Regions from separate parts of the Pseudophaeobacter arcticus DSM 23566 genome, predicted to be linked through region 1. Evidence: riboswitches for the same ligand, from Rfam matches in the RefSeq annotation. Region 1 holds a riboswitch; each other region holds the start of a gene.
What was found. A riboswitch is a leader RNA that binds a small molecule or an ion and turns the genes downstream of it on or off. The one in region 1 is predicted to bind cobalamin.
Positions count from the first base shown of each region.

Region 2: it holds a riboswitch for cobalamin, as region 1 does, so the genes downstream of both, ARCT_RS0109345 (TonB-dependent receptor plug domain-containing protein) here and ARCT_RS26580 (hypothetical protein) in region 1, are expected to answer to the same signal.
Region 3: it holds a riboswitch for cobalamin, as region 1 does, so the genes downstream of both, ARCT_RS27360 (CbtB domain-containing protein) here and ARCT_RS26580 (hypothetical protein) in region 1, are expected to answer to the same signal.

Region 1 is NZ_KI421507.1:3,214,203-3,221,568, forward strand. It holds RNA gene ffs (signal recognition particle sRNA small type) at 1-28, opposite strand, end outside; gene ARCT_RS0119880 (5'-nucleotidase C-terminal domain-containing protein) at 191-2,071, opposite strand; gene nudC (NAD(+) diphosphatase) at 2,395-3,381, shown strand; gene ARCT_RS0119890 (SRPBCC family protein) at 3,449-3,916, shown strand; cobalamin riboswitch at 4,127-4,357, shown strand; gene ARCT_RS26580 (hypothetical protein) at 4,466-4,891, shown strand; gene ARCT_RS0119900 (protein-tyrosine phosphatase family protein) at 4,963-5,508, opposite strand; gene ARCT_RS0119905 (DNA polymerase III subunit gamma/tau) at 5,850-7,366, shown strand, end outside.
Region 2 is NZ_KI421507.1:1,133,614-1,140,979, reverse strand. It holds gene ARCT_RS0109360 (ABC transporter ATP-binding protein) at 1-651, opposite strand, end outside; gene ARCT_RS0109355 (FecCD family ABC transporter permease) at 648-1,631, opposite strand; gene ARCT_RS0109350 (ABC transporter substrate-binding protein) at 1,628-2,482, opposite strand; gene ARCT_RS0109345 (TonB-dependent receptor plug domain-containing protein) at 2,486-4,369, opposite strand; cobalamin riboswitch at 4,530-4,738, opposite strand; gene ARCT_RS0109335 (hypothetical protein) at 5,076-5,915, opposite strand; gene ARCT_RS27940 (hypothetical protein) at 5,923-6,081, shown strand; gene ARCT_RS0109325 (SUF system Fe-S cluster assembly protein) at 6,234-6,596, shown strand; gene ARCT_RS0109320 (glycerophosphodiester phosphodiesterase family protein) at 6,713-7,366, shown strand, end outside.
Region 3 is NZ_AXBF01000004.1:231,730-239,095, forward strand. It holds gene ARCT_RS0101120 (cobalamin biosynthesis protein) at 1-97, shown strand, start outside; gene cobM (precorrin-4 C(11)-methyltransferase) at 94-888, shown strand; gene ARCT_RS0101130 (cobyrinate a,c-diamide synthase) at 881-2,197, shown strand; gene cobA (uroporphyrinogen-III C-methyltransferase) at 2,194-2,931, shown strand; gene ARCT_RS0101140 (DUF1636 family protein) at 2,936-3,271, shown strand; cobalamin riboswitch at 3,368-3,587, shown strand; gene ARCT_RS27360 (CbtB domain-containing protein) at 3,623-3,793, shown strand; gene ARCT_RS0101150 (CbtA family protein) at 3,798-4,487, shown strand; gene ARCT_RS0101155 (hypothetical protein) at 4,550-5,050, shown strand; gene cobF (precorrin-6A synthase (deacetylating)) at 5,233-5,988, shown strand; gene ARCT_RS0101165 (DMT family transporter) at 6,029-6,895, opposite strand; gene ARCT_RS0101170 (aminotransferase-like domain-containing protein) at 6,936-7,366, opposite strand, start outside.

The DNA of each region.
Region 1 (7,366 bases):
CGAGGCGCCTGCCCGCGCCAACCTCTCGAATCCCGATATAGGCAGAGTTTGGCCCGATGACAAGAGCCGGATACCAAGAGCGATGCCGCCATGCTTTGCGGCAAACAAGTGCCGCGCAGCCTGTTTGCCGCAGCCCGGATGCGTCGCCTTCAAATATGCCCGGCAAGATGTCAGGCCAGAGTGCGCAGCGCTAAAGGCTCAGCCGCAGTTTCAGGAAACCATTTGGCGTCACGCCCTGATCTTCGGCCAGGCCCTCGGGCAATTCGTCCAGATAATTGCGCGCAACCGGCCCGGTGTAGACATTCACCCGCGTCTCTGGAAGTCGACTGAGCCGCCAGGGGTAGCGGGCCTCTGCCAGGGCATCTTTGGGCAGACGTCCCGATACGTAATCGCAGATCGCATCGCGGATCTTGATCCCGGGCAGGCGCAGGTTCTCTGCCTCCTGCACCATTTTGAAATTACCGCCGCCACTAACCCGATAACTGTTTGTCGCAACTGCAAACAGCTGTGTGCTGGACACAGGTGCACCGTTCCAGCGCAGGTTCCGTATCCGGTGGGAGTCCGGATTGATTACCAGGCCAGAAGACGAAAACCGCGGCGGTTGTGACACATCAATTTCATAGTCCAGGCCAAAGATCACATCAAAATTATGTCCGGCGCGGTCCAGGTTGACCAGTTCTGTGTTGCGACTTTCCGGGGTGATCTGATTGAACATGCCGGCTGACATTTCCAGCCAATCCCGCAGCTGATCACCAGTGACGGTCACCCCCCAGATGGCATTGGGAAAAACCTGCAAATCCGCAACATTGCGCATGCAGAGATCCCCTGCCGCAACATCCGTGTAATTCTCGGGCCCTGAGCGGCCACCAAATTTCCCCGGCGACACCGCTGACAAAAGAGGCAGATCGCCCGCTGTGGCCCCCGCTAACATGGGGCGCACCGCCGCCATCTGCGCGCAGGCCGTCAGAGCCAGACCATGGTCCTGGCCAAAGAAAGTGAAATAAGAGTGCAGAGCTTCGGAACTATGCCCAACCGGCTCTTTCATCCGGACCTGGGTCTGCGCGTTTGCCTCCGCCAGGATCTCGACAAGAGACGGATCCTCCTCCACCAGAGGCGTCAGCCGTCCCCAGGCATCACGGCGGGAAATGGGCAGCGCACTGGCCTGCCAGGTCTCCACCCGCCAGCCCTTAGACCCGTAGCGCAGATGCAAGTCGATCCGCCCCAGATGAGAGCCATGTGCTCCGGGCATAACCACGGGTTTTGCAAAGGCATGTTCCGGATCGGGCAAGACCAAATGCGTATGGCCGCCAATCACCGCATCAATGCCAACAGTGGCCACAATCGGGCGCAGGGCGTTTTCCATGTTCGGAACAGAAAGCTCACCTCCAACCCCGGTATGCGCCAAGGCCACAACCAGATCGCAGCCCGCGGCCCGCAGGTCTGCGGTGCTGGCTGCGGCGGCCTGTACCATGTCTTGGATCTGGACCTCACCTTCCAGCAGATGTGCGTCCCAAATCATGGTCTGCGGCGGCAACACAGAGAGGATACCAATCCGCAGAACCGGCGCATCGGGCAGAGCAGCGAGCCGCCGTTCGATAATCGTTGTCTTTACAAAGGGAAGCGCGCGGTCCGGCGAAACCGCAGACATATTGGAGCAGACCACCGCACAGGGCGCATCTTTCAAAACCTCCTCGAGCATCGGAAGGCCATAATTGAAATCATGATTGCCCAGCCCTAAGGCATCATATTGCAGCGCCGAGAAGGCGGACATCAAAGGATGAACGGCAGTGGTGTCGGCAGAGGAGATCTTGGGGTCGACCTTCAGCGCGGCTTCCCCAATCGGGGATCCCTGTAAGGCGTCGCCATTGTCCAGCAGGAGAGTCACGCCCCCCTGGGCCTGAGCCTCTTTGCGTGCCTCGGAAATAAGACTGGCCAATCGGGACAGGCCCACGCCCGGGTCCTCCCGATCTGCGTAGTAATCTCGGCTGAGAAGGTGACAATGTAGATCCGTTGTCGCAAGGATGCGCAACATTCCAGAGGCTTCTGACTTGGAAGCTGCCATTTCTGTCATTGTGCTGATATCACAGCTGTCACTGCTTGGTCCAATCTCTTGCTTCACCAGCCCCCTTCAGAGAACCACCGTTCATTTGAAACAGCGTTTCACAAATTTGCAAAGCCTCCAAATACGTCATCTTTAAGAAAAATTAACCAAGTTGCCAAGGAGCTAGCCTGAGGGCAAACAAAGTCAAGGCAGCAATTTCACCACCTCTGTGGCGCAATAAATCAGAGATACTCTGGTATTTCGTGCCCCAAGGGGCCATCACTTTGCATAAATGCGCCAGATCACGGGGAACCGCTCGTTTCTGGCACCACAGTTAGTGCAGGGAGCGACGGATGAAACGGGCAGAACAGGTAACCTTTGGCGGCGGTGGCGGTTTGGATCGCAAGGCGCAGCTGCGAGAAGATCCCGCCGCACTGGAGACCGCCTGGGCCGCACCGGAGACGCAGGTTCTCATGACTTGGCGCGGCAAGATCCTCAGCCAGCGCTCTGATCCTGAGCGTGGACCTGATGGTCTGGCCTGGATTGCCTCCTCTCACCCCGTCGCATCGGAACACCGCAGCGCGGCGCTCTATCTTGGTGTGGCGCCTGACGGGACAGAGCGATTTGCCTGCGACCTTGGCGCCTGGCAGCCGGATGCATTGGATGAGATGGCCCTGGCCAGTTTTGCCGACCTGAGCGAACAACAGCACCCGGACCTGCCGACGGGCTATGTCTTTGCCGAACTGCGCCGCATCATGGCGCGCCTCTCTCCGCTGGAGGCAGAGCTGGCCGCCACCGCCAAAGCCCTGCTGTCCTGGCATCAGTCACACCAGTTCTGTGCCCGCTGCGGTGGCAAAAGCCAGGTCGCGCAGGCCGGCTGGCAACGCAAATGCCCCAGCTGCAAGGCGCTGCATTTCCCGCGCACCGATCCAGTTGTCATCATGCTGGTCACCCATGGCGATGACGTCCTGATGGGCCGATCACCTGGCTGGCCAGACGGTATGTATTCGCTCTTGGCCGGTTTTGTTGAGCCCGGGGAAACTCTGGAAGCAGCCGTGCGCCGCGAAGTGTTTGAAGAAACAGGCGTTTCTGTTGGCGAGGTTGGCTACCTCTCCAGTCAACCCTGGCCATTCCCGATGTCGCTGATGTTTGGCTGCAGCGGTCAGGCCACCAGCCGCGACATCACCATCGACCCCAAGGAAATCGAAGATGCAATCTGGGTGAGCCGTCAGGAGATGATGACTGTCTTTGCAGGAGAACACCCAATCATCAAACCGGCGAGAAAGGGTGCAATTGCACATTTTCTTCTCGAAAACTGGCTTGCGGACACTTTGGATTAAGGAGATTATTCTATCACCTAATCCAATAATACTCTCTGAGGGCTGACCACTGGTCAGGCGGCATATCATGGAATTAACGAGTAAAGAGGACGTCGACACGCCTCTGGCTGAAGTCTTTGAAGCGATTTCCGATTTTGCCAGCTTTGAACGGTCGGCAATCCGGCGCGGCATCGAAGTACAGCGTTTGAGCGACGATGCCACCCCGCAGGTTGGCATGGCCTGGGATATTCGGACGGATTTTCGCGGCAAACCCCGTGAGTTGCACCTGGAGCTTTCCAACTACGAGCCCACCACCTTGATTGGTTTTGAGGGCGATAGCGCCAGCCTGTCTGGCAAGGGCCAGATTGAACTATTGGCGCTCTCGCCGCGCCGCACCCGCCTTTCGGTGAAGGTCAATGTGCAGGCCAAAACCCTGTCTGGGCGGCTGCTGCTGCAATCGCTCAAACTGGCGCGGTCCAAGATCAACACCCGCTTCAAGCAGCGCGTGGCAGAGTTCGCCAGCCTGACCGAAGACCGGGTGAACCGCAGCGCCTGATCCCGGTTGCGGCCAGCCACAGCTGTGACGACCCAACTGTCGGCGCCACCTGGCTGCTTGCTCCGCTGTCCATCCCTGCCCGCCACCCTTTGCCGCTGTGGCGTGGGTGATCCTGTCCATACTGTTTTCTCTGTACTGGTATCTCCGGGCCGGTATGGGCCTTGCTGTGCCAATTGCGCAATTGGTGATTGACGACTCATATCTGTCAGCGATAGCGGTTGGAGAGATGGTTTCTGCGATGCATGTTCTTGTGTCCAGGATGAAAAGGGAACGCGGTGCGGCCAGGCTATTGCAGCCCTGCCAACTCCGCGACTGCCCCCGCAACTGTAAGCGGTGAGCGCTTCGGGTGAACCACTGGCACGGGGATATGATCCCTGCCGGGAAGGACCGAAACCGTATCGACCCGCAAGTCAGGAGACCTGCCATCACCAATGTAACTCGAAACTGGACGGGGAGTCCGGGCGGGTGCATGAGGTGGTTGCGGGTAACGCCCTCCTGGTCTCATGCCTGCGCCTTCTGATTTTCCCGCCAGCGCGCGGAGGGCGCATCATGACACCGATGGACCAGACAACGACCAAACAAACACATCACTTTTCCCAGAGCATCTGTATGCACCTGGGCAGGCCCTGCCCGGCCCTGTCCCGGATGCTCACGGCGCTGGCCGGGGCGCTGGATAAGGCCCGCCCGGTGACATCCGCCGAATTTGAGCTCTGCGGTGAAAGCCTTCTGGATGGCTGCGCGCGACATTGCCCGGCCCGGTTCATTGCCACCCACGACCGCATTCGGGTGTTTTGTGACGTCACCGAAGCAACCGATACCGAGGCCCTGGATCTGTTTGCTGATACTCTGTTCCAGCCAGACAGCCGGGCCTTTGCCGCAGCAAAACTGCATCAGCCCCCCTGCGCCATGGGCGAAGCCCTGCCAAAGCCTCTGCCCCAACAGACCACTGCGCAAACCGTCCACCCAGCGCTGTAGCGGCAAGTTTTATTGGGGGGCGGGCGGTTTAAGAGCCAGAAGCTGCGCTCCGCCCCCTATATCTTTCGGCTTTATATCTTTCTGGCTTTCTTGGCTCCTGGCCGTTTTGCAGCGGCCCGCGCCCAGGTCATCTGATCCTCGGTCTCGACAGCGCAGGCGCGCACAGCACGGAGCCGACGCAGCGCTTTGTCGGGCTGTTCCCCGGCCTCAATCATCAGACGCAGAACCACCATGCCGGACCGCCCGCAACCGCCTTTGCAATGCACCAGCACCCGGCCGCCCCCGCGCAGAGCCTGCAAGGCCAGCGCGCTGACCGCGGGCCATTGCGCCAGCATGTCTTTGGTTGGGGCGGAAAAATCTGGCAATGGCAGATGGATCCAGCGAGAGCCCATGGCCTGAAAATCCTGCCCCAAAGGCGCCGCACCAGCGCCGAGATGTTCAACTTCGGTTGTCATCGAGATCACCAGCCCTGGCTGCCAGTCATGCAGGTGATCCATGTCTCCCTTGTAGTCGCCGCCACTGCCTGGCAGCGGGCAAAGCGCCAGAATGCCATCGCCAACACTCAGCGCATGCAGCGTGAGGGATCGCACGGATTGGTCTGTGAGATGATCATCCATACCGAGCCCTTTCCCAGCCCCCCGCCGCGCTGGCAAGCGGGCCAAAGCAGCCCCTGCCAAACCCGGTGTTTTTAGACAATGGCATAGTCATATCACACAATCCGGATACACAGGCCCAACTTCGATCACAAACACGCGCCGAAAAACCAGTTCATAAAAGGCGGGCCTTAAAACTCAATAAAACCGACCACGCAGCAGGGTCAGCACCCGGCGCCAAATCAGGCACCGCCCCCAAAGTCTGACCTGCCGAGCCCCAGTTGGTCAACAGCGGTGGACGAAGCCCGCCAGCCCGCGTACCTTGCGCGGACGCGATCCCGCCTTCCGAATCCGGCAAGAGACCTATGAACGACAGCACAAGCGACAGCAGCCAGCCCCAGTATCAAGTCTTGGCGCGGAAGTACCGCCCCGAGACATTTGCCGATCTCGTGGGCCAGGATGCCATGGTCAGAACGCTGAAAAATGCGTTTGAAACCAATCGTATCGCCCAGGCCTTTATCATGACCGGCATTCGCGGCACCGGGAAAACAACCACGGCACGGATCATCGCCAAGGGGATGAACTGCATCGGCCCCGATGGCACCGGTCAGCCCACCACCGAGCCCTGCGGGGTCTGCGAACATTGCACCGCCATCATGGAAGGCCGTCATGTCGATGTGATGGAGATGGATGCGGCCAGCCGCACCGGTGTCGGAGACATTCGTGAAATCATCGATTCGGTCCAGTATCGCGCCGCATCGGCCCGCTATAAGATCTACATCATCGATGAGGTGCATATGCTCTCCACCAGCGCCTTTAATGCGCTGTTGAAAACCCTGGAAGAGCCGCCAGCCCACGTCAAATTCATCTTTGCCACCACCGAGATCCGCAAGGTGCCGGTGACCGTGCTGTCGCGCTGCCAGCGCTATGATCTGCGCCGCATTGAGCCCGAAGTCATGATCGCCTTGATGGGCAAGATCGCCACTGCTGAGAGTGCCGAGATCAACGACGATGCGCTGGCCCTGATCACCCGCGCCGCCGAAGGCTCGGTGCGCGACGCCACCTCGCTGCTGGATCAGGCTATTTCGCATGGCGCCGGCGAAACCACCGCCGATCAGGTCCGTGCCATGCTGGGTCTGGCCGACCGGGGACGGGTCCTGGATCTGATGGACATGATCCTGCGCGGCGATGCTGCCGGCGCCCTGACAGAGCTGGGCGCGCAATATGCCGAAGGCGCAGATCCCCTGGCGGTGCTGCGCGATCTGGCCGAGATCACCCATTGGGTCTCGGTGGTGAAAATCACCCCTGATGCTGCGGAAGACCCCACCGTCAGCCCGGATGAACGCGCCCGCGGACGGCAAATGGCCGATGCCCTGGCGATGCGGGTACTGACCCGGATGTGGCAAATGTTGCTCAAAGCCCTGGAAGAGGTCGCCGCCGCGCCAAACGCGATGATGGCAACTGAAATGGCGGTGATCCGGCTCACCCATGTGGCCGACCTGCCCAGCCCGGAAGAGCTGATCCGCAAATTGCAGGACAGCCCTCCGCCGCCCCCGAACGGACCCGGCGGCGGCATGGGCGCGGGTGGCTATGGCACCGCCTCTGCTCCAATGCAGGGCATGGCACCACCTGCGTCAGGTGGCGGTGCGCCGGGCGGAGGACCCACCATGGTATCCGGTGGCGCGCCGGTTGCGCAGGGCGGCAATGGCACCGCAACAGCGCTGGCACCAGAGACCCTTCAGGCCCTCGCCCGTTATCCAAGTTTTGAACATGTGGTCGACCTGATCCGTCAGCGACGCGACGGGTTGCTGCTGGAATATGTAAAGACCTATCTGCGCTTGGTCTCTTACCAGCCGGGACGCATTGCCATCCAGCCAACGGC
Region 2 (7,366 bases), 2.1 Mb from region 1:
AGGTGTACCATCAGCCAGCATCCCCCCCTCCGCCAGCAGGATCAGCCGGGTGCAGTGGCGGGCCGCCAACCCCAGATCATGCAGGGAAACCAGGGCCGAGCGGCCCTCGTCGGCAAGCGCGGCAAAGACCTCCATGGTGGAGATCTGATGCGCCGGGTCCAGCCCGGCTGCAGGTTCATCCGCCATCAACAGCGGCGTGTCCTGGGCCAGGGCGCGGGCAATCAGGGCGCGCGCCTGTTCGCCGCCGGACAGACGGGAGGCGGCGCGCTGGCGGAAGCGATCCAGCCCCATCCGGGTGATTGCCTGATCGACAAGCGCCCGGTCTGTGGGCGGCAGCCGCAGCCCCTGTGGCAGATGCGGCAAGCGACCAAGAGCGACCAGCCGCTCCACCGGGATCGGCCAGGCGATCTCGCGCGATTGCGGCATCCAGGAGACCGCCCTGGCACGCGCTGAGGTGTTCATCTCGGCCAGCGAACTGTGCCCGGTTGCGGGCAGCAGCCCAAGGGCGGCGCGCATCAGGCTGGTCTTGCCGGTGCCATTGGGGCCAAGCAGGCCAACAAACTCGCCTGGTTTGATCTCAAAAGACACATCCCGGATCACCGGGCGGCTGCGCAGTGTCACAGACAGGTTCTGAACGGATAGCAGGCTCATGCCAGCCCCTTCCGTGTCTTGTAGATCAGATGCAGAAACAACGGCGCTCCTACCAAAGCGGTGACCACGCCGAGTTTCAGGTCGCGCGCGGGCAGGATCACCCGCACCGCGATATCCGCCAATTGCAGCATAACGGCACCACCCAGTCCTGAGGCCCAGAGCAGCCGCGAGGGCTGCCCGCCCACAAAGGGGCGCAGGATATGCGGCACGACCAGCCCAATAAAGCCGATGGCTCCGGCGACTGCCGTGGCACCGCCGACAATGCTGGCACTGCCGATGACCAGCAAGAGCCGCAGCCGGTTCAGGTTCAGCCCCAGAGTCTGCGCCGCATCTTCGCCCAGCGTCAGCGCGTCCAGGCCACGCGCCAGGGTCAGCAGGATTGCAGCGCCGACAGCAACAAAAGGCAGCACCAGCCAGACATGCACCATTGATCGGTCGGCCAGCGATCCCATCATCCAGAACACGATCTCATTGGCGGCAAAGGGATTGGGCGACAGGTTCAAGACCAGCGAGGTAAGCGCCGCCGCCATCGCCGAGATCGCAATGCCCGCCAGGATCAGCGACAAGGACCCGCCCTGTGGCCCGGCCAGGGCCATCACCAAAAAGACGCCTGCGAGGGCACCCGCCAGGGCTGCCAGCGGCAAAGCCAGTGTCAACGCAGCCGCCAGCCCGGTGTTGATGGCCAGCACCGCCCCCAGGGCTGCCGAGGAGGACACCCCGATCAGGCCCGGTTCAGCCAGCGGGTTGCGCAGATAGCCCTGCATTGCGGCTCCGGCCAGGCCAAGCCCACCACCAATGACAACGGCCAGAATGGCGCGGGGCAGCCGGATCTCCTGCATCACCAAGGTCAAGGGGCCATAGCTGTCATCAAACAACGCCGCCAGGCTGTCCCCCATTCCCACATCTGCAGGGCCCAGAGAAAGCGAGATCAGGAACAGCGCCACAACTGTGGCAAAAAGCAAGAGCATCAATCGAGTCATTCCAGGCTTTCCTTTTCCAGCAAATGGCGGCGTTCCTGAGCCAGCTTTTCTATGGCGCGCAGCACATGCGGCGTGCCGCAGACCCAATCCGCATCACGCATCTGGCCAGAGGCAGCATGGGACATCAGTTGACGCACCACGGGGTGGGCCAGGTTTTCCTCACTGCGCGCGGCACGCGGATAGGGGGAGGTTGCAACCAGCAGGTCTGGCTGCGCCATGGCCAGCACCTCCAGCGGTAGTTTTCCAGAACGCTCATAGCCAAGCTCGGCAGCAATATTGCCAAGCCCCGCCGCCTCGAGGATTTGGCCAGCCAGGGTTTTTGGACCGGAGGTATAGCTGTTGGCGGCATAAAGCGCGGCACGCGGCTGCGGCCCAGGCTCTGGCTCGGGCTCGGGCTCTGGCAGAAGGTCTGTAAGCTGCGCCTCAAACTCCGACAGCAAGTCTGCGGCGGCCTCCTGCCGCTGCAGGACCTCGCCCATTTCGCGGATGCGATTGCGTACATCCTGTAGGGAGTTGGCGGGTTGGAAGACCTCAACGCGCAGTCCAAGACGTTGCAGCATGTCGGTTGTTGCCCGTGTTGAATAGGCACCGGCGATGACCAGATCGGGCTTGATCAGGTAGATTTCTTCTGCCTGACCATGATTGACCGGATAGGCCATGGCTGTGTCCGCCATGGCCGAGGCACGCTTGTCGCGGGCGATATAGGAAACCGAGGCCAGCTGCCCGGGGGCCGCCAGCAGCATGGCCAGCTGATCCGTGCAGAGGTTCATTGAAACCACGCGCGCGGGCCCGGCAAAGGCGCCAGTGGCGGCCCAAAACAGGGCCAGTGCTATTCCGGGCAGTTTGCGCATGGATCAGAACGAGGCCTTTACGCCGATATAGGCGGCACGGCCGCGCTTGGCATAGCCCCAGACATCCGCGTAATCCTCGTCAAACAGGTTGGTGACACGGCCTGTCAATACCACGTTGTTTGTTAGCTCATACTGGGCCGATAGATCCACGGTGGTGTAGTCTGGTAGTTGGGCGGTGGCATAGGAGCCAAAGAACTGGCTGTCCCAATTGCCGGCCACATGGCGGAGGTCAGCCGTTACGGAGCCACGGCCATTAAAGGCCTGCAGGGTCGCGCTCAGCAACAGCTCGTGCTCTGGGCGGCGGATCTCGACGGAGCCATCGGGATTGGTGGCGTCCAGATAGGTGTAGGACAGACGCAAATCGAGGGTATCGGTGGCGTCGAGGCTTGCCGAAAGTTCGACGCCCTTTCGGTCACTGTCACCCGCCTGGTTACGGTAGGATGTGGTGGTGGGGTTCACCACATAGCTTTCGATCTCACCCGTCAGGGTCTCATCAAAATAGGTCACGTCAACCAACCCGCGCCCCTGCAGGAACGGGACCTCGACACCAATGTCAAAACTGCGGTTTTCTTCCGGTTTCAGGTTCGGATTGCCGAGATATGTGGTGGTGCCAAAAGTAGAATTGGCAAAAAGTTCGAAATAGGAGGGGTTTACGATGCCGGTTCCTGCCGAGCCATGCAAACGCACGCCGCTGCCTGCAAAGGTGTATGAGGCGCTCGCCGTCCAGCTGGTTGCATCCTCAAAAGCGCTGTTGTTGTCGCGCCGCACACCAAGTTGTAGATCCAGGCCATTGGCAAAGCTGCCACGGTACTCGAAGGCAAATGAGTTGGTTCTGCGTGCATAAAGCGGATTGCTGCTGCTGGATTCCTCTTCCCATTCCAGCATCGCGTTTAGCTGGTGATTGGCCTGATCGACAGGCTGCCCATCCAGACCAAAGCTGAGTAGATATTTGGCTGCTTCGGTCTTGGTCTCGGTTGCGGTGCCACCATTGCTGGCGCGGTCAAAATCGGTGCGCTCAAAAGACAGGCGATGTTTCAAACGACCACCCAGGGTGTCCAGCTCGGCATAGATCTGTGCCAGGCGCTCGTCCCGCTCGCTGAATTGGGTTGGATCGTCCACAACATAGCTGGCCGCATCGGTCGCTGTGAAGGAGGTGCTGTCGCTGTCGTAGCGCTCATCCGAGGTACGGAGGTTGAAGCCGAGCTGCAATCGTTGCGTGACCAGATAGTCGCCTTTCAACTGCAGCGTCGTGCGGCGCATGCCATCTTTTTCGCCGCCATCGCCGGAGGTGTCGTAGCCATCGTCTTGGTCGTGGGCGAGACTGAAGGAGAGACCACCACGCGCGGAGCGTGTGGATACCCGTGCAGAGGCGCGGTAGCCGTCAGATCCGATCTCGGCGCCGCCACCATATTCGGTGCCGATGCCGCCGGTCTTGGTAATGATGTTGATCACCCCGGCCGATGCATTGGAGCCATAAAACACCGATTGTGGCCCCCGCAGCACCTCAATGCGTTCGATGTTAGCGGTGTCCAGACCGGACAGGATATATTCGCTATCCCCGCCGGAGGCCTCGACGCCATCAATCAGGATCAGGGTGTGGTTGGCTTCACCGCCGCGAATGCGGATTTGAGTGAAACTGTCGCCGGAGCCGTTGACCATCAGGCCGGGCACTGCCCGCAGGGCGTCCTGGACGGTGGTGATGCCGCGCTCCTGAATTTCTTCGCTGGTAAGAACCGAGGCCGAGCGGCCGTATCTTTGGGCCTCAATGGGGGTGAAGCCACCAGAGATGATGATCTCGCCCAGATCGGTAACTTCAGAGTCTTGGGCCAATGCAATAGCGGGGGTCGCGGCCAAAGCCGCAGCCAAGGACAGGCGTGCCTTGCGCATAGTTCTATTCCTCCCGGCCTGATGACACAGCATAGGCCAAGCTGCTGCCCAGAGCGGACAGCAAGGTCAAAATGAGAGTCTTCGTGAGGCAATGCCCCCGCAGACGGTGAAAATTGCCACCACTACGGAAGTCCGTTGTCCTTGGCGCGTCCCGCACCCGGACAGGGTGATCATTCTGGCAGGTCTCCTGACTCGCGGGTCGAGGCCTTGCTACGCCTTCCCACCCCATGGGGCAGTGGCTTGTTGCAGCAGTGCTCTCCGCTCACAGTTGCGGGGGCAGTCACGGATTCGGCGCCTGTTGGCTACACCTCACCGTGTTCCCTATTATCCGGGTGGTCTCCCAGCCGGACCAGAATGCTCGCGACTTAGTCAGGCCTTGGCAGGTCTGTCAAGAAGGGAGTTCGAATCAGCTCGCTGGAAAAGAGCTTCACGGTGAGGTTTTGGGGCGCCGGAATGCAGGCTCGTGAAACGCTCCTGCAGGCAGTGGAATCCGGACGCGTGGCCGGGGTGATGGGTATCCTGGGCTTCGGCGGCGGTTCATCGCTTGATGTGGCGAACGGGCGCTCCCGACAGTGAACCACCCCCCATAACCTCTGAGGTTTGGCCCCGGGGTTCTGTCTAAGCAAATGTGCTGGTGTGAAGCGGAGCGTAGAGCGGAACAGAAACCACGGCTTTTGTCTGCGCCTTCACATACAGCTGCAAGTGATTAAAGCAGATGCCCTAAGCCAGACCGCAAAATATGGTCTCTTACAGAGACATCTGGCAGTGGTGTCATTCTACCGTTTTTGACGATGGGCATGCCACGACTGTCTCGATCTACATTGCCCCGTATCATTCTGCTTAGGTCTAGCTTAGGAAATATGACGTTATCGAAAACGATACATATCAGACGCTTGATGTTATCAACTGATGCGAGTGCACCGGAAACAAATTCCTCCAGCGATATCTCAGAGCTTTCAATACCCTTCATATCCTCACTGAGAGTTTTGAAGCACAATGTCTTTCGTTCAGAATCTGGCATAGCAACAAATACCGATGAGTAGTGCGAGGTTTCGCTACGAACGGCTAATATTGTCTCATGCCTTTCAAAGTCGAAGAGTATCGGGTGCAGTCCATAACTTTCCAAATCCCCGGTCTTCAAGCGTTCCTTTAGCCCCCTAAAGTCACTTGGTCGTTGCGGGTGCAACCTCGGCCCAATAAACTTTGCTGCTATCTCGCCAGCGCCGTAAACTGAGCTACACAAAGACTCGCAGGAACTCGCAATCCTAACCTGAAAGATTGTATTGTATATCTCAATCTCCGGGTTTTCATCTGTACGCGTGAACTCCTGGCCAAAATGAGCGTCCGCCAACTTTGGCAAATCATAGGCTAACATTTCGATACTTCTCAGCTTCGATTCTATGAATCTCAGGCTATCGTGAGGGAAGTTTTCAGGAGCCAAAACACGCGAAAAATCCAGAACGCTTTCGAATTTCGTTTTTCTGTTTCTCCCCATAGTCCCTTGATACCTCCCAATATCTTTTCCCGGCGGTAATGTAACTCTCAACCTTTAGATGAGTGTCATTCATAAGCCGCTTTATGTCCACACCATCCGGTTGGTCGATCAATTCGAAGGCATAGAAGTGGATGGCGTCGTCGGAGCCATGGCCTTTGTCGGTCCAGAGAAAGGTCCCCTCGTACACCGGACCGAAAGCAGCCTTGGCGGTGAATAGCCGCTCCGTCCGCAAAGCCGCCATTGGTGCTGCCAGCTCAAATGTCTGTTCCTGGTGTCTCCAGCTCCAACTACCGGCTTTCTTTCGCGCCCTCTGGACCTCCACCCACAGTTTCCCTATATAAACAGTCGGATTAACTGTCAGGGATCGACATGACCAACGCTTCCGAACCGCTTGAAGGTACGCCGCTGATTGCGCCGTCTTCCGTTGAACACCCGCTTTTCGATCAGATCGTAGAGGCCTGTCGTTCAGTCTACGACCCTGAAATTCCGGTCAATATCTATGAGCTGGGCCTGATCTACACCATCGACATCTCTGATGAAAACGACGTGCAGATCATCATGACCCTCACCGCGCCCGGCTGCCCCGTCGCCGGTGAGATGCCAGGCTGGATTGTTGACGCGATCTCGCCGGTGCCAGGTGTTAAATCCGTCGATGTTGACATCACCTGGGAGCCGCCCTGGGGAATGGAGATGATGTCAGACGAGGCCCGCCTAGAGCTTGGCTTCATGTAAATCCATTTTGGCGTCTCTGCGTCAAAGAGGTCACAAAAGCTTCATCGGATCGCGGCAAAGGTTTTACCTTTCGCCGCGATTTCTCTTTTGAAAATCAACTTCTTTGGAGAATTCCATTGCGCAACGCCCTTGCCCAGTCTCTCAGCCAGTCTCTCACCCTGTCGCTCACCGCTCTCACCCTTGGATCTGCCGGTTTCGCACCAGCAGCCAATGCTTCTGAGGCCACTCTCAGCTATGGCCCCCGCCCCGCCTATCTGATCGAAAAGCTGCCCGAAGGGGCCTTGAAATCTAAACTGCAGTCCTGTGCGGCGCAGCAGCCCGCCCGCAGTGATTTTTCGATCGGCCACCGGGGTGCCCCCCTGATGTTCCCCGAACATACCGTACAGTCCAATGTCGCCGCCGCGCAGATGGGGGCCGGCATTCTGGAATGCGACGTGACCTTTACCAAGGATCTGGAACTGATCTGCCGCCATGCGCAAAACGATCTGCACAGCACCACCAATATCCTGACCACCGATCTGGCTGAAACCTGCATCACCCCTTTCTCCCCGGCCAGCGGCTCCACCCCCGCATCGGCTGAATGCCGCAGCTCAGAGATCACCCTGGCGCAGTTTCGCAGCCTGACGCCCAAGATGGAAAGCTTTGACAAGACGGCAACCACCGCGGCAGCCTCGCAGGGTGGCACGCCCTCCTGGCGCAGCACCCAATATGCGGATGGGGCCACCGCGATGACCCATGCGGAATCCATCGCCCTGTTCAAATCTCTCGGC
Region 3 (7,366 bases), on a different contig from region 1:
AGGCGCAGGCCTGGCCCGGTCCCGCCTGATCACCCCCAGACTTATGACCGCGGATGGGATGGCCACCGCGGCCCTTGCAGAAAGACTTGAGCCATGACCGTTCATTTCATTGGCGCCGGCCCCGGCGCCGCCGATCTTATCACTCTGCGCGGGCGCGACCTGATCGCTGCCTGCCCGGTCTGTCTCTATGCCGGTTCGCTGGTCCCCGAGGCGCTGCTGCAGCACTGCCCCAAAGGGGCCAAGGTGATCAACACCGCAGCGCTGTCGCTGGATGAAATCATCGCCCATATCAAAGAGGCCAATGACGCTGGTCACGATATCGCCCGGCTGCATTCGGGCGATCTGTCGGTCTGGTCTGCCTTAGGAGAACAGCTGCGCCGGTTGCGCACACTGAACATCCCCTATGACATCACCCCCGGCGTGCCCGCCTTTGCGGCGGCGGCAGCGGCGCTGGGATCAGAGCTGACCCTGCCCGGTGTCGCCCAATCGCTGGTGCTGACGCGAACCTCGGGCAAGGCCTCGGCGATGCCCGAAGGCGAAACGCTGGAGAATTTTGCCCGCACCGGTGCGACCCTGGCCATTCACCTCTCGGTGCATGTGCTGGAGGATGTGGTCGCCCGGCTCACCCCCAGCTATGGCGCCGAATGCCCGGTTGCCGTGGTCTGGCGCGCCACCTGGCCAGATCAAAAGGTGGTCAAGGCGACGCTTGGCACCCTGGAAGAGGCTACCGGCGGGGTGCGCGGACGCACCGCGCTGATTCTGGTCGGACCGGCGCTTGGCAATGAAGGTTTTGACGAAAGCTGCCTTTACGCGCAGGATTACGACCGCCGCTACCGGCCACAAAGCGCCGACAGCCAATGGGCCAACTGGAGCGAAGGTGATGATTGATTTTCCCAAAGGCCTGATGATCTCCGCCCCGGCCTCTGGCACCGGCAAGACCACGGTGATGCTGGGCCTGCTGCGGGCGCTGGCCGAAGACGGCCTGGCGGTTCAGCCCTTCAAAAGCGGCCCCGACTACATCGACCCGGCCTTTCACTTTGCCGCTGCCAAGCGCCCCAGCTTCAATCTGGATACCTGGGCGATGGACGCGCAGCTGCTGGATGCGGTTGCCGGACAGGCAACAGGGGCTGAAATCTGCATCGGCGAAGGCTCGATGGGGCTGTTTGACGGGGTTGCCACCCGTGGGCAGAGCGGCTTTGGCTCTTCTGCTGAAACCGCCAAGCGCATGGGCTGGCCGGTGGTGCTGGTGATTGACGTGGGCGGCCAGGCGCAGTCCGCTGCCGCCACCGCTTTGGGGTTTAAATCCTACGACCCCGAGGTGCCCTTTGCGGGGGTAATCCTGAACCGGGTCGCCAGCCCCCGCCACGAACGCCTGACCCGGCTGGGGATGGAGCGCGCAGGCGTCAAGGTTCTGGGCGCGCTGCCCCGGCGCGGCGATCTTGCCCTGCCCGAACGCCACCTGGGCCTGATTCAGGCGGTGGAACATCCCGATCTGGAAGCCGCCATCGCAGGCTATGCCACTTTCCTGCGCGAACATGTGGATCTTGAGGCGCTCAAATCGGCAGCCATGGGCGCAGCCGCCCCAGCCCCCAACAGGCTGCCAAAGCCCCCGGCGCAGCGCATCGCGCTGGCACGGGATGCGGCGTTTTCCTTTACCTATCCGCATCTTTTGACCGGCTGGCGCGCCGCCGGCGCTGAAATCCTGCCGTTTTCCCCCCTCGCGGATGAGGCCCCGGCCCAAGACGCCGATCTGGTCTGGCTACCCGGCGGTTACCCGGAACTACACGGCGGCACCCTGGCCGCCGCCCAGACCTTCCGTGCGGGCCTGCGCAAACATGCCGAGACCAAGCCAGTGCATGGCGAATGTGGGGGCTACATGGCCCTTGGCGACGCTCTGATCGACAAGGAGGGCAACCGCCATCAGATGGCCGGTCTGCTGGGCCTGGTCACCTCCTATGAGAAACGCAAATTCCATTTGGGCTATCGCCGCGCCGAGTTGCAGGCGCCGATGCCGGGCTTTGCAACAGGTGCAGCCCTGCGCGGGCATGAGTTCCACTATTGCACCATTCTGGATGAACCCGACGCCCCACTGGCCCATGTCATGGATGCCGATGGCAATCCGGTGCCGGAAACCGGCTCCATCAAGGGCCATGTCACCGGCACCTTTTTCCATCTGATCACCGGAGAAGGCGCATGAGCGGCTTTGTCAGTTTTGTCTCGTCTGGCCCTGGTGATCCGGAGCTGCTGACCGTCAAGGCGGTGAAACGGCTGGAAGCGGCCGATGCGGTGCTGTTTGACGATCTCTCCTCGGGGCCGATCCTGACTCATGCCCGCCCTGATGCCGATCTGGTGGGTGTTGGCAAACGCGCCGGGCGGCCCTCACCAAAACAGGACCACGTCAGCCAACTGCTGGTGGACTATGCCAAAAGCGGCCTCAAGGTGGTGCGGTTGAAGTCAGGTGACAGTGGCGTCTTTGGTCGGCTAGAGGAAGAAATCACTGCGCTGCGTGCTGCGGGCATCCCGTTTGAGATCATCCCCGGCGTCACCGCAGCCTCAGCTGCGGCGGCAGCGGCCAATATTCCGCTGACCCGGCGGCTGACGGCGCGCCGTATGCAGTTCATCACCGGTCACGACGTCACCGGTGGCCTGCCGGATAGCCTCAACATGGCGGCGCTGGCCGATCCGGATGCCACCACGGTTGTCTATATGGGCAAACGCACCTTTGCGGCCCTGGCGGAAAAGCTGGTCGAAGCCGGTCTGCCACCTGAAACCCATGCGCTGGTGGCATTGGGGGTATCCACACCCGAACAAGAACTCAGCTGCCATACGGTGGGTGAACTGCCACAGGTACTGCGTGCGATGGAGACCACTGCGCCGGTTCTCATTCTCTACGGCCCGCTGGCCGATACCGATCTGACCCCGGGAGGCTGAGCCGGTGCCGCAGCCAACCCTGACCCTCTGCAAGAGCTGCAAGAGCGCCGATCTGGCCCTGCCCCGCCATCTGGCGGAGGCCCTGGAACAGGCCGGGATCGCGGCGCGGGTGCAAGAGGTGGACTGCATGTCCGGCTGCACACGCCCGCAGACCCTTGCGGTGCGGCAAAGCGGCAAGACGGCCTATCTCTTTGGCGAGATCACCGCAGCGGACCTGCCGAATATCCTCACCTTTTTGCGGCTCTTTAACGAAAGCCCCGATGGCACCCTGGCAGATTCCCGCCCGCTGGGGGCGCTGCGCATGAAGGCCATCGCGCGAATCCCGGCGGATCTGGACTAGACCCGACAGCCGGGTCAAAATCGCCCTGCCCACCGAAAAAGTCGCATCTTTGTCCAAGCGGGACGGTTTCCAACTTGACCGGGCAGTATGACAAAGGGCACAACAAATGAACATGGTGTCCAACGGTGCAAAGCATCAGGGCTGAAACGGGAATGAGGAATGGCGGACCAAATCGCGGCGCCACGCCCTCAACCGCCCCCGCGACTGTGAGCAGCGAGTGGTTTTTCATATCCACTGGGGCCAATCTGGCCACCGGGAAGGGGAAAAATCGCTGTGACCTGCGAGTCAGGAGACCGGCCATGTAATGGACTGAAACTTTTGTCGTCGGGTGTGACGACGTGGAGAACAATGATGACAACTAAGACACTGAACAAATCCGCTGCAGGCATTGGTTTTGCACCAGCTCTGTTTGCCGTGATCCTTGGCCTGGGTATTGTCACCCTGACCGGTCACGTACAGGCTTCTGCCCTGCATGACGCGGCCCATGATGTCCGTCACGCAACCGGCTTCCCCTGCCACTAAGCAGATGATGAACCGTATCTTGACCAGCGCGTTGTTCGCTGGTGCTGCAGCAGGGTTGTTAACCGCTCTGCTGCAGCTTCTTTTTGTGCAGCCTGTTCTTTTGCATGCCGAGCTTTATGAGACCGGCGAGCTGGTGCATTTTGGCGGCGCCGCAGTTTCGGCGCATCCGGATCTGCCCGGCTTTGACGTCATGCGCGACGGGTTGAGCATCATTTTCACCATGTTGACCTACACCGGCTATGCGCTGGTCATGGTTGCCCTGATGTCACTTGCCGAGAGCAAGGGCCATGTTGTCACCGCACGGGCGGGCATTCTCTGGGGGTTGGCAGGTTTTGTCACCTTCCATCTGGCGCCAGCTTTGACCCTGGCACCAGAAGTGCCCGGCGTCGCCGCTGCCGATGTCTTTGACCGCCAGATCTGGTGGACAGCAACCGTGGCTGCGGCCGGCATTGCCATGTGGCTCATCGCCTTTGGCGGCAATCTGGTCTCTTATGCCATTGCGGTGGCGCTGTTGCTGCTGCCGCATCTGATTGGCGCCCCGGAGCCAGACAGCTTTACCGGTCCGGTTCCAACCGAGATCGGCGCGCTGTTTGCCGCACGCGCCCTTGGCGTTGGCATGGCCGCCTGGGTTCTGCTTGGCACTTTTGCTGGCTATTTCTGGCAATCGGAAGCACAGCGCACCGCCGCCGCGTAATCGAAAAAAACCTCCGTCGGTGCATCGCCACTGGCGGAGGTTTCCGTTTCAAAGGATCAAGAATGTCCCGTTCCCTCGCTCTCTTTGCCATTGGGCTTACCTTTGGCTGTGGCATCGGCTTTGTTGTTGCTGCCGGCAATGGCATCACCTTCACCGGCCACGACCACGGCGACCCTGCCCAGCACGGAGGGGCAGAACACCAGATGGAAAGCGCCGGTCACGCCCATAGCCAACCTCTGATGATCACCCCAGGCAGCACCGCGCCCAAAATTGCAATAGACGTCCACAAGGACCCGATGTCCGGCTGGAACCTGCAGGTCACCACAGAGAATTTCATCTTCTCGCCCGAACATGTCTCCACTGCGGATCGCCCCGGCGAAGGTCATGCCCATGTCTATATCAACGGCAGCAAGCTGACCCGGCTTTATGGCAACTGGCTGCATCTGGGCGATCTGCCCAAGGGCAGCGTCGAAATCACCGTGGGGCTGAACGCAAATAGCCACAGCCCGCTGATGATCGGGACAGACCCGATTGCTGACAGCGTGATCATCGACAACCCCTGACCCCTTGGTGCCCCGGTTGCAGCCCCGGTCTGCCGCCTGACCTGACGCGAAGTCGATACACAGCGGCCCGATCCCGCGATGCAGCCGGATCCGGGCTTGATTATGCTGAAACACGGCGCCATAGCGGGCCGTGTTTCTTTTTGGCAGGAGCCCGACAGATGAACAATGACAGCACGGCCGCCGTGATCGAGCTTTCGCTCATTGGCATTGGCACCGGCAACTCGCAGCATCTGACCCTGCAGGCAGTCGCCGCGCTCAATGCCTGCGATCTGATCCTGATCCCGCACAAGGGCGCGGGCAAAGACGACCTCGCCGGGCTGCGCCAGCAGATCTGCGCTCAGGTGATCCAGGCCCCCGGCCCGCGTATTGTTGAATTTGCCCTGCCGGTGCGCGACCCCGCGATCCAGGACTACACCGCCCGCGTGGATCACTGGCACGATGCCATTGCCGAGGTCTGGATCAAAACCATCCGCGACCACTGCCCCGGCGGCAAGGTCAGGGTTGGCTTTCTGGTCTGGGGGGATCCGTCGCTATATGACAGCACCATGCGCATCGCCGAGCGCCTGAAGGCCACGCAGGATATCACGCTAGAGGTCATTCCCGGCGTGACCTCGATCCAGGCGCTGACCGCCGCCCATGCCATTCCGTTGAACGAGATTGGTGCGCCCTTTACCGTGACCACCGGGCGACAGCTGCGCGACAACGGCTGGCCTGAGAGTGCCGATACCCTGGTGATCATGCTGGATGGGGAATGCTCGTTTCAGGCCATCGACCCCACAGGGGTGGACATCTGGTGGTCCGCCTATGCCGGCATGGAAAACCAGATCAGCCTCTCTGGCCCCTTGGCTGCGGTCGCCGAACAGATCATCCAAACCCGCGCCCAGGCCCGCGCCGATCACGGCTGGATCATGGATATCTACCTGCTGCGGAAATCCTGAGGCGGCTCCGTCGCCGGTCCGCCGCCCCTGAGAAGACAGGCTAGGCCTGGGCCATGCGGCGTCCCGCCAGCCAGAGCGAGGACAGGCCGGAGAGGACAATCACCCCCAGCCCCAAAAGCGCCAGCTCATCGGGCCAGGTGCCAAAGACCACCACCCCCAGAACGGTTGCCGCCAGGAGCTGGCTGTAGATCAATGGCGCCACGACATTGGCAGGCGTGGTCCGATTGACCATCACCAACAGAAAATTCCCTGCCGCAGATCCCAGCGCGCTGATCAGGATCAGGCTTCCGGAGGTGATATCAATGCTTTGTGGCATCTCGCCATAGCTAAAGGGAAACAGCACCAATGAGCCGATAATCAATTGGGAGATCAGCAGAAACTTGGGCCGGTACCGCCCGGCCAGACTGCGCGTTGCCACCAGATATGAGCCATGGAAACAGCCCGCCAACAGGGCAAACCCCATGCCGATCTGCATCCCAAACCCCGGTTTCACCACCAATAGTACGCCGACAAAGCTCACCAGCAGCAGCGCCACCCGGCCCGGATCCACCTTTTCTTTCAGCAGCAGCGCCGAGAGCACAAAGGCCACGATAGGCCCAACAAAGAAGCCGCCAAAGACATTGGCGATTGGTTCGGTCCTCAGCGCGGTGAGGATGCACAGAATGCCCGTGGCAATCAGCAGCGACCGCAGAATGATCCGCCAGTCCAGAAACCCGCGCAGCTCGGCACTGCGCAGACCGGCAAAGGGCAACAGCACCACCGCCGCCACGGTAAAACGGGACCAGGCGACAAAGAAGGGGCTGGCCCCAGCGACCGTCAGCGACTTGCCTGCGGCATCGCCAATCACGATCAGCGTCATGGCCAGGACCACGGTGCCAAGCATACCCATAGGGATATGGTGTTTCATCTGGTCACTCCGGTGCAGGCGGTGGTCAGGTTTATCTGCATTAGCCCAGCCAATCTTTGCGCAGAATTGCATCGCGCAGCGCAACCAGATCCCCGCGCAGCTGCTCTAGGCCAATTGGCCCCCCAAGGCAAACACGCAACGCTTCGCTGGGCTGGCCCACCACGGTAAAGGCGTCGCTGGGCATGATGCCAATCTGCCGATTGGCCATGCGCCCCATGACCTCAGCCCGGTTGGTGCCGCGGGGCAGTTCCACCCACAGGTTAAAGGCCTCGGGGGCGCTGGTCACAAAACACCCACATAGGATATCCTGCGCCAGCTCTTGCCGCTCTGCCGCGGCGCGGCGCACAAAAGCCTGGATCTCGGTGGCGGTGCCGTCTTCGATCCAGTGCCCCAGCAACGCCAGGCTCAGCGGCGAGGCCATCACATTGATGCTGCGCAGCGCCTGGGAGAAGCCTCCCATCTCGGCCCGTT